2 regions of the Oceanobacillus luteolus genome follow, and region 2 is predicted to be linked to the other one. Evidence: riboswitches for the same ligand, from Rfam matches in the RefSeq annotation. Region 2 holds a riboswitch; the other holds the start of a gene.
What was found. A riboswitch is a leader RNA that binds a small molecule or an ion and turns the genes downstream of it on or off. The one in region 2 is predicted to bind S-adenosylmethionine.
Positions count from the first base shown of each region.

Region 1: it holds a riboswitch for S-adenosylmethionine, as region 2 does, so the genes downstream of both, metK (methionine adenosyltransferase) here and ACFSBH_RS00255 (5-methyltetrahydropteroyltriglutamate--homocysteine S-methyltransferase) in region 2, are expected to answer to the same signal.

Region 1 is NZ_JBHUDE010000119.1:4,470-9,289, reverse strand. Features, by position in the region: gene ACFSBH_RS13345 (tetraprenyl-beta-curcumene synthase family protein) at 1-1,036, opposite strand, end outside; gene ACFSBH_RS13340 (gamma carbonic anhydrase) at 1,139-1,663, shown strand; gene metK (methionine adenosyltransferase) at 1,706-2,905, opposite strand; SAM riboswitch class I at 3,271-3,375, opposite strand; gene pckA (phosphoenolpyruvate carboxykinase (ATP)) at 3,742-4,820, shown strand, end outside.
Region 2 is NZ_JBHUDE010000002.1:22,142-26,961, forward strand. Features, by position in the region: gene ACFSBH_RS00245 (ATP-binding cassette domain-containing protein) at 1-56, opposite strand, end outside; SAM riboswitch class I at 688-791, opposite strand; gene ACFSBH_RS00250 (hypothetical protein) at 961-1,374, opposite strand; SAM riboswitch class I at 1,716-1,817, shown strand; gene ACFSBH_RS00255 (5-methyltetrahydropteroyltriglutamate--homocysteine S-methyltransferase) at 1,964-3,070, shown strand; SAM riboswitch class I at 3,102-3,206, shown strand; gene ACFSBH_RS00260 (methionine biosynthesis PLP-dependent protein) at 3,281-4,402, shown strand; partial or broken gene metC (cystathionine beta-lyase) at 4,399-4,820, shown strand, end outside.

The DNA of each region.
Region 1 (4,820 bases), on a different contig from region 2:
TTCTAATATTATAGTGGAGGAATGCGCCTCTAATTCCAGAGGTTTTCAACAATGTCCTCCTTACTCGACTACCATTTTTCAGTGACTTCACTTTTCCATCACTTAAATACAGTGCAACGAGCCCTTTTGGAATGAATTGATGGAATTCAGGATCAGGCAGGACCTGCAACCGTTCTTCCGCCATTAGAAGAAAATATTGTATCCGCTCCACTAATTGAACATCATCACGATAAAAACTGCAGAAATTCAAGTCCCCTTCCTTTTCATCCTCTTCCTGGTCAATATAATAATCAAGTAAAATATGTAAGCCTTGTACAGCAGGAAAATAACTATAAATAATTTTCTCTGCTAAAGTTTTTGTCAGTTTACCAGACAATGTGTAAGATACTAAACAAAAAATTCCTATCGTTGAACCAGACACAGCAGCAAACTCGTACCAACTTAATCCAAGGGCTTTCTCTCTATTCTCCAAATACCATTTTACCAGTCGTGGTACTCTTTCATCCATCTTTACATGTTTATGCACTTGGAGGTCTGCATATAAACCTTCTAACATTAAACAATAATCACGACAGAGCCCATAGGCTTCTGCATTATCCAAAACACCCTGACATGTAAGTACTAGTTCAGTCAAATATCCTCCATCTTCTTGCTCTTCGCGATATGTATAATAGTTTTTTACCGGAGCACCAGGGATCAAAGCATCTTTCATCGCTTCATGTAACATACGAAAATCCTTCGGGTCCAACGATGTACTACGATCACAAAGATTATCCAAGTAGTCACTGATTGTCTGATAAGCGACAATAAACCGGATTGCTTCTTTACAATGTCTGCCAGCTAGTAATGCAAATACACCCCCACCCTGGCAGTGGAACGTTTTGGAATGAATACTTGCTAGTGCTTGTTTTCTCAGCTCCTCGTCTGGAATCGCCTGCGCCCTTTTCTTCCAATAATCCAGTTCTTCATCTATTAGGGGGAATAACTTGTTAAAAACATTGTCCAGTAATCCAAATGCCGAATTTGGTACATGCATTTGTCATAGCCTCCACATAGTTTCGTTATTCTAATCCATTTTGATATACTATCCTTATATTATCTACATACTTATGAAAATAATACAAGGGAGCGTTAAAGAATGATTGATCATTATCAAGGGGTCTATCCAACTATTCATGAATCCGTTTTTGTAGCTAAAAATGCAGTGATTATAGGGGATGTAACGATTGATGAAGAATCAAGCATATGGTTCCACGTAGTCATCCGCGGAGATTTGTCTCCTACTCGTATCGGGAAACGAGTAAGTATACAAGATCTCACTGTATTACACCAAAGTCCAAATACCCCCCTTATCATTGAAGATGATGTTACAATCGGGCATCAGGTTACTTTGCATTCATCAATCATTAGAAAAAATGCGTTAATTGGTATGGGAGCAATTGTACTGGACGGAGCAGAAGTTGGTGAGAATGCTTTTGTTGCAGCGGGTAGTCTCGTACCACCTGGTAAAAAAATCCCTCCGAACACCTTATATATGGGGAATCCAGCAAAATTCGCAAGAGAACTCACGGAAGCAGATTATCAGGAGATGGAGCGGGTCCGAAAGTCATATGTGGAAAAAGGTAAATATTATAAAGAACATACAAGTTTAGGCAGAATATAAGAAAAAGAGCTGTCCGGCTAATCCCTGACAGCTCCTACTATTTTATTCTTCATTAACTATTTTTTGTAAGTCCTCTACCTTATCTAAACTTTCCCAAGGGAAGTTAATATCCGTTCTGCCAAAATGTCCATAAACAGCGGTATTCTTATAGATCGGCCTTCTTAAATCAAGCATTTGAATAAGACCTGCGGGACGAAGATCGAATAGTTTTCTAACTGCTTTCACGAGTAATGCTTCGCTAAATTGACTTGTGCCAAACGTATCAATACTTATAGATACAGGTTCAGCTACACCGATTGCATAAGCAAGCTGGACTTCACATTTATCCGCAAGGCCTGCCGCCACAATATTCTTCGCAACATAACGAGCCGCGTACGCTCCTGAACGGTCCACTTTTGTCGGGTCTTTTCCACTGAAAGCGCCCCCGCCATGACGAGCATATCCACCATAAGTGTCGACAATAATTTTTCTCCCCGTTAAACCTACATCACCCTGAGGACCACCGAGCACGAAACGACCAGATGGATTAATGAAATATTTCGTTGCTTCATCCAGCAACTCATTAGGTACCACCGGTTTAATAACATGTTCAAGAATATCTGATTCAATTTGTTCGTTTGAAACTTCATCATGATGCTGCGTAGATACTACAATCGTATCCACACGAATCGGTTGGTTATTCTCATCGTATTCAATGGTGACTTGTGTTTTTCCATCAGGTCTTAAATAGTCTAACACTCTATTTTTTCTTACATCAGCTAAACGTTTTGCTAGTTTGTGTGATAAGTTGATGGGAAGCGGCATATATTCTTCTGTTTCATTTGAAGCATACCCAAACATCAACCCTTGGTCACCTGCTCCAATAGCTTCTACTTCCTCTTCCATCTTCCCTTGCCGTGCTTCAAGTGCTTTATTTACACCGCCGGCGATATCCGGGGACTGTTCATCGATAGCTGTAATGACAGCACAAGTCTCCGAGTCAAATCCATATTTAGCCCTTGTATATCCAATTTCTTTTATTGTTTGGCGTACGATTTGAGGTATATCCACATATGTCTTTGTAGAGATTTCCCCCGCAACAAACACCATTCCAGTTGTTACTACTGTTTCACAGGCTACACGAGCTTCAGGATCATTTTTTAAAATTTCATCTAGAATTGCATCCGAAATTTGGTCGGACATTTTATCAGGATGTCCTTCAGTTACAGACTCTGAGGTAAATAAACGACGATTTCCAGCCATAGGGCTTGTTCTCTCCTTTGTATAAAATGTAACGGAACCTGTTATTCAAAGGCCAAGGCGTAAGCGCCCGTTTAGGGACGTTCAGACTGCGCCCCACAGGACGTGGGGTGGTTTGACGTTGCCCCAGGATGGGGCGTTCTTAGTCGAACTTCCCTTCCCTTTCAGAGATAAAGGAAACACGACGAACGAAGAGAGTCGATGTTGACTTATCGTACGGAGGGACGGGAAGTCTGGGCAGTCCCTGGGCGCTGGAGCCGGACGAGGCTATACCTGTCTAATTATCCACATATAGTAAAATTAAATTACCTATGCAAATAAAATAAAAACCTTTCCACATACATGAGGAAAGGTAAGACAGCCTTTCACTCTTATTGATCAAGGTTTTACCTTGCATCAGGTTAGCACCTTTCACGAGATGTGAGGTTGCTGGGCTTCATCGGGTCTGTCCCTCCGCCGACTCTGAATAAGAGAGGATCCACTCTAAATTACATATAAAAATAGCATATGCAAAAAAATGATTTTGTATCGTGGGTTAGTATAGCATACGTGAAAAAAACTGGCAAATATAATTCGATAAGCATTTCCAATCACGCTACCCATTTGTTACAATTAAAACACCAATTAAATGAAAAGGAGGTTATTTATTTATATTTGTAATCGTTTCCTGATATTTTAGGTAACGCTTTCTCAGTAAATGCGTATGTATGATATAAAAATATTTCATATTAGTGTGGACTATTTAATTTAATGTGTTATACTAATAGCATAATTAAGATCATCGAAAAGGAAGCTTGGGATGTTTCTTAACAAAACCTTCTAAAGGCAGGAGAATGAAAATGAAAATGGTGGATAAATCCTTGACAACTCAACTGTTGAAACATGGGAATTTAAAACAAAACCTATCGGTAGCACGTCTAGTCGAACGGATTTTAGACAGGAAAGAAGGCGTATTAACATCTACCGGTGCAGTTACAGCAACTACTGGTAAATATACAGGACGCTCACCAAAAGATAAATTTATCGTTAAAGACGAAATTACGGAGAGCACAGTAGATTGGGGCAGCGTTAACCAACCGATTGATGAAGCTTCCTTCGATAAATTGTATCACAAGGTTATTGATTACCTAATGGATAAGGAAGAAGTATATCAATTTAAAGGTTATGCAGGTGCAGATAAAAAGTATCGCTTACCAATTCAAGTGTTTAATGAATTTGCATGGCACAACTTATTTGCACGTCAATTATTCATCACACCAACAGAAGAAGAATTGAAAAACCACGAAGCTGAGTTTTCTGTCATTTCTGCTCCAAACTTCAAAGCAGATCCAGAAATCGATGGAACAAATTCAGAAACATTTATTATCATTTCTTTTAAAAAGCGGATTGTACTCATTGGTGGTACAGAGTACGCCGGAGAAATTAAGAAGTCTATTTTCTCTGTCATGAACTATGTATTACCACAGCAAGATGTTTTATCGATGCACTGCTCTGCGAACGTCGGTCAAGAAGGTGACGTTGCTTTGTTCTTCGGATTGTCTGGAACTGGTAAAACAACGCTCTCTGCAGACCCTTATCGTCGCTTGATTGGTGATGATGAACATGGCTGGAGCCCGAATGGCGTTTTTAATATCGAAGGTGGCTGCTATGCAAAATGTGTTAATCTATCAGAAGAAAAAGAGCCACAGATTTTCAATGCCATCCGATTTGGCTCCGTATTAGAGAACGTAGTCATTGATAAAGAAACAAGTGAACCGGATTATGACGATACGAGTTTAACAGAAAATACTCGTGCCGCTTATCCTGTTGATAATATAGATAACATTGTTACACCAAGCGTGGCGGGTCATCCAAATACAATTATTTTCTTGACAGCTGATGCATCAGGCACCCTGCCTCCTATCAGTAAACTGACTAA
Region 2 (4,820 bases):
AACAAGTTAATCATGCGTAGTAAAGTTGATTTTCCCGCACCACTAAAACCAATCACGCCATAAATATCGCCTTCATTAATATCTAAACTAACTGACGATACAGCATTGAACTCTCCATCAGGCGTCTGAAATTTCTTATCTACGTTCCTTATGTTGATTATTTATCAGATACCTCCAAATATTTTTATTCCCAATAGCCAAAAATAAAAGTAGTCTAATAAACAACAAAAGAGACTCCTTTTCCAAGTTTCACTTTGAGATGAAAACTTGAAATAGTGTGTCTCTGGTCGTCCAGTCACACATTAATTCTATCATTCATCAAAACTTCTACTTCAAGCGCAATTAAAAGTATGACGTTGGCTCTTGATTACTCGCCAATATAACACTAAACTCTTCTTTTCTATCCTGTCTGTACAGGATCATTTCTTATCGAAAGACAGAAAAGCTTTTTTAAATACGATTGACCACGCTTTGATGAATCATAAAATCTCCCCCTTTCAAAGAAAGCTTTCCCCATTAATATGGTTAACGGGCTGCCTTTAGTTGTCTAATCAGCATGCAACAAATATGAAATTGGTACATAAAAGTAATGCATTAAAACAGTTGCTATTTTATTCTTGAGTAACACGTTAAAAAACCTCTTCTTAAAAATAAGAAGAGGTTTAGAACTTTTAGCGTCCAATTCTCTTCTTATCTCGCAAGCATCAATTGCTTGCAGGAATTAGCACAGTACCTAACAGGCCTGTTGCCGGGCTTCAAAGGGCCATTCCCTCCACCTCTCCGGATAAGAATATTATTTATTTAATAAGCATTCATAAACACTTTACAAATATTTTACTTAAATGTCAAGTTTTTCCAAAAACGATAACGTTTCAAATTAATTTGACAATATAAATCTCCAAAAACAGTAAAACCAATCCAAGATTTTAACGATTATCCATTAGTTGAAAATTAATCTACTTATTTATTACTTGGTTTTGTCACCTCTTTAGTAATATTTACCTCCCAAGAAATAATTGTTGTACTATCCCGAACATTATTTTTTTTAATTGTTTGTAATAATGTATTTATACCATCCTCAATTTGATGATTTGTCATTACATTATAAATCTCTTCAGGGTTAGAGAAGGGTTCATTAGGACATTCAACGAAACCATCAGTTGTTAATAATACACGATTTATTCCTTTTCTCAGTTCCCTTATTCCTCTGCTATAGCAAGGTACCATTTGATCAAATGTGTTTGCTTGCCCAATCCATTCATAAAATTGTCTTTGATTAACTTGATATTGACCAAGATTTGCAAGCTCTGGATGAAATAGGTATAAAATGCAATCGCCTACTGAGAACCACCATAGATATTTATCTTTTCTCAATACAATTAAACAAGCTGTTTCGCCAATAACTTTTCGACATTTAGAGAGAAACTGTTCTTCTTGGAATAAATTTAGGATTACTCCTTCCTATTTTTATAAAACTTTATTATCCGTAAGAGCTAATAGTTCTTGTATTTTTGTTTTATACATCGAGAATTGCTGTATGACTATCTCAGCACTTTCTACAGTACTATGGGCATCTTTGTCTATGTATTTACGCTATGCTACTAATAATTCTTCTAACTTCTAAAATAATCACGAAAAAAATCATTAAAAACGTGCTTGACTTTTTATAAGTTCCATTGTAGTGTGTTTATTAACAATTAACTAAATAAACTTTTTTCTTATCCAGAGAGGTGGAGGGACTGGCCCTTTGAAGCCTCGGCAACGGACTTTTTTTAGCACCGTGCCAATTCCAGAAGCGTAATGCTTGAAGATAAGAAGAGCAAATGACATGACAGTGGTCTAACCCTCTTCTTATTAAGAAGGGGGTTTTATTATTGCGTACATAACAGACTTAAATCCATAAACAAGATGTCGTATCGATAAAGGAACAGCAAATAAAAACATATGGAAAGTGGGAGATGACATGTCTATTACATTAACAAAAGCACCGTTTCGAGGAGATCAGGTTGGAAATTTATTACGTCCTAATAGCATTCATGTTGCGAGAAAAGAATTCCAAGAAGGGAAAATTACGGCGGAACAATTACGGGAAGTTGAAACGACAGAGATTAAGCGAATTGTTGATAAACAAATTGAAGTTGGATTAGAAGCAGTAACGGATGGTGAGTTTAGACGTAGGTTCTGGCATACGGATTTCCTTGAGCATTTGAATGGAATTGATGGGTATGTGCCAGAAGTGGGTTACATTTTCCATGGTAACGAGGAAACCGAAAAGTATAACGTCCGCAATACGGGGAAAGTTTCCTTCAGTCCTGACCACCCATTCATCAAAGATTTTATAGAATTCAAGGAAATAGTTGCTGACCGTGCGGTTGCCAAACAAACAATCCCTAGCCCGAATCAACTGTTCAACGAAGGGATCATCAATGAGGAAATCTATCCTGACATTGAAGACTATGCAAAGGATGTCATCCAAGCCTATCGCGATGCATTGAAAGCCTTCTATGATGCTGGGGCTCGTTATATCCAATTTGATGACGTATATTTTGCCGGACTTACTTCACCAGATATCCCGTTTAATGACGGAAAATATTCAAGAGAATATCTCATTGATCTTGCACTCCGCGTTGTGAATGGTGTGTTGGAAGGAAAACCGGAAGATTTAATCGTAACGACACATTTATGTCGTGGAAACTACCGCTCAAACTGGGCATTTGAAGGGAGCTATGAACTTGTTGCACCAACCCTTTTCGCCAAGGAGAAAGTCGATGGATTTTTCCTGGAATTTGATGATGAGCGTTCTGGCGGCTTCGAACCTTTAAAGTATATTCCAAAAGGGGGACCTCGGGTGGTGCTTGGTGTCTTTACTTCAAAGCATGGAGAACTTGAAGATAAAGAAACCATCAAAGCACGAATCCAGGAAGCAACAAAATATGTACCATTGGACCAAATCTGCCTGAGCACCCAATGCGGCTTTGCTTCCACTCATCATGGAAATAAATTGACGGAAGAAGAACAATGGAGAAAGCTGAAGTCCATTGTGGATCTGTCGAAAGAAATTTGGGGATAACGTTTTCCCTCTCCTAAAATAAAATATTTAATTCTTATCCAGAGAGACGGAGGGATTGGCCCAGTGAAGTCTCAGCAACCGGTCTGAATTAGGCCAAGGTGCTAATTCCAATAGGTATCTACCTAGAAGATAAGAAGAAGCTTCGTTTATATGGACCTTCTTCTTATAGAAGGTCTTTTTTGCTCCATTCACAGAAAGGAGTTTGATAACATGACGGAGAACCGTATCGAGACACTACTGGTTCAGTTAGGAAACCGTTCTGACAAAACTACAGGTACAATCAATCCGCCCATTTATTTATCGACAGCCTATCGCCATAATGGTCTTGGTCAATCTACAGGATATGATTACACTCGGACAAAGAATCCGACACGAACGATTTTAGAAGATGGCATTGCAAAATTAGAGGCTGGTGATCAAGGGTATGCCTGTAGTTCAGGGATGGCTGCCATCCAATTGGTCCTCTCCCTTTTTCGAACAGGCGATGAGATAATTGTTCCAGAAGATATTTACGGTGGGACTTACCGGTTGCTGAAATATTATACAGACACCTATGATATTAAAACAATCTACTCCACATTTAGCGGAGTTGCTGAAACAGAAAAACTGATCACCGACAAAACGAAAGCATTATTCATTGAAACTCCAACGAATCCTTTAATGCAGCAAATTGATATCGGAGCATATGCAACACTAGCTAAAAAATATAACCTCTTGCTGATTGTAGACAATACATTTTTAACTCCTTATTTGCAAAAACCGATTGAACAAGGAGCTGATATTGTCATTCATAGTGCAACAAAATATGTCGGTGGGCACAATGATGTTCTCGCTGGATTGGTCGTCGCTAAAGGAGAGGAAATTTGTGAACAGCTTGCAACAAACCATAATGCCTCCGGTGCTGTCCTATCCCCTTTTGACTCTTGGCTATTAATTAGAGGATTAAAAACGCTTGCTCTACGAATGGAACGCCATGAGGAAAATGCAAAGAAGATCTTTGAGTATTTAAAAACTGAACCTGCTGTAATGGATGTACTATATCCCGGAATTGGCGGTATGGTTTCATTCCGGCTGAAAGAAAGCAAATGGGTTACCCCGTTCTTGGCAAACTTGCGATTAATTTCGTTTGCTGAAAGTCTTGGAGGAGTCGAAAGTTTTATTACGTATCCAGCTACCCAGACCCACGCGGACATACCAGTTGAAGAACGGATACGGCGAGGCGTTGACGATCGTCTATTACGTTTTTCTGTTGGTATTGAAGATGCAGAAGACCTGATTGCAGACTTGAAACAAGTATTTGCATTTGTAAAAAAGGAGGAGGTTGAAGTATGATCCATAATCAACTAGAAACCAAATTCATCCATGCATCAAGAAGTGGCAATGTCGAACAGAAAACTGGTGCTGTGAATGTTCCGATATATCTTTCCTCCACCTTCCACCAAGAAAGCTTTGATGAGTTTGGTCCGTTTGATTATAGCAGATCAGGCAACCCTACAAGGCAAGTGTTAGAGGAAACGATTGCTGCGCTTGAAGGTGGTACGAGAGGATTCGCGTTTTCCTCTGGCATTGCTGCGATATCTTCTGTATTTATGTTGCTATCGGCTGGTGACCATGTGGTGATTTCCAGGGATGTGTACGGTGGAACCTATCGTTTTGTAACAGAGGTGTTGACCCGTTATAAAATTGAACACACATTTGTCGATATGACGGAACTGGATGAAGTGGCTTGTGCTATCCAGCCCAACACAAA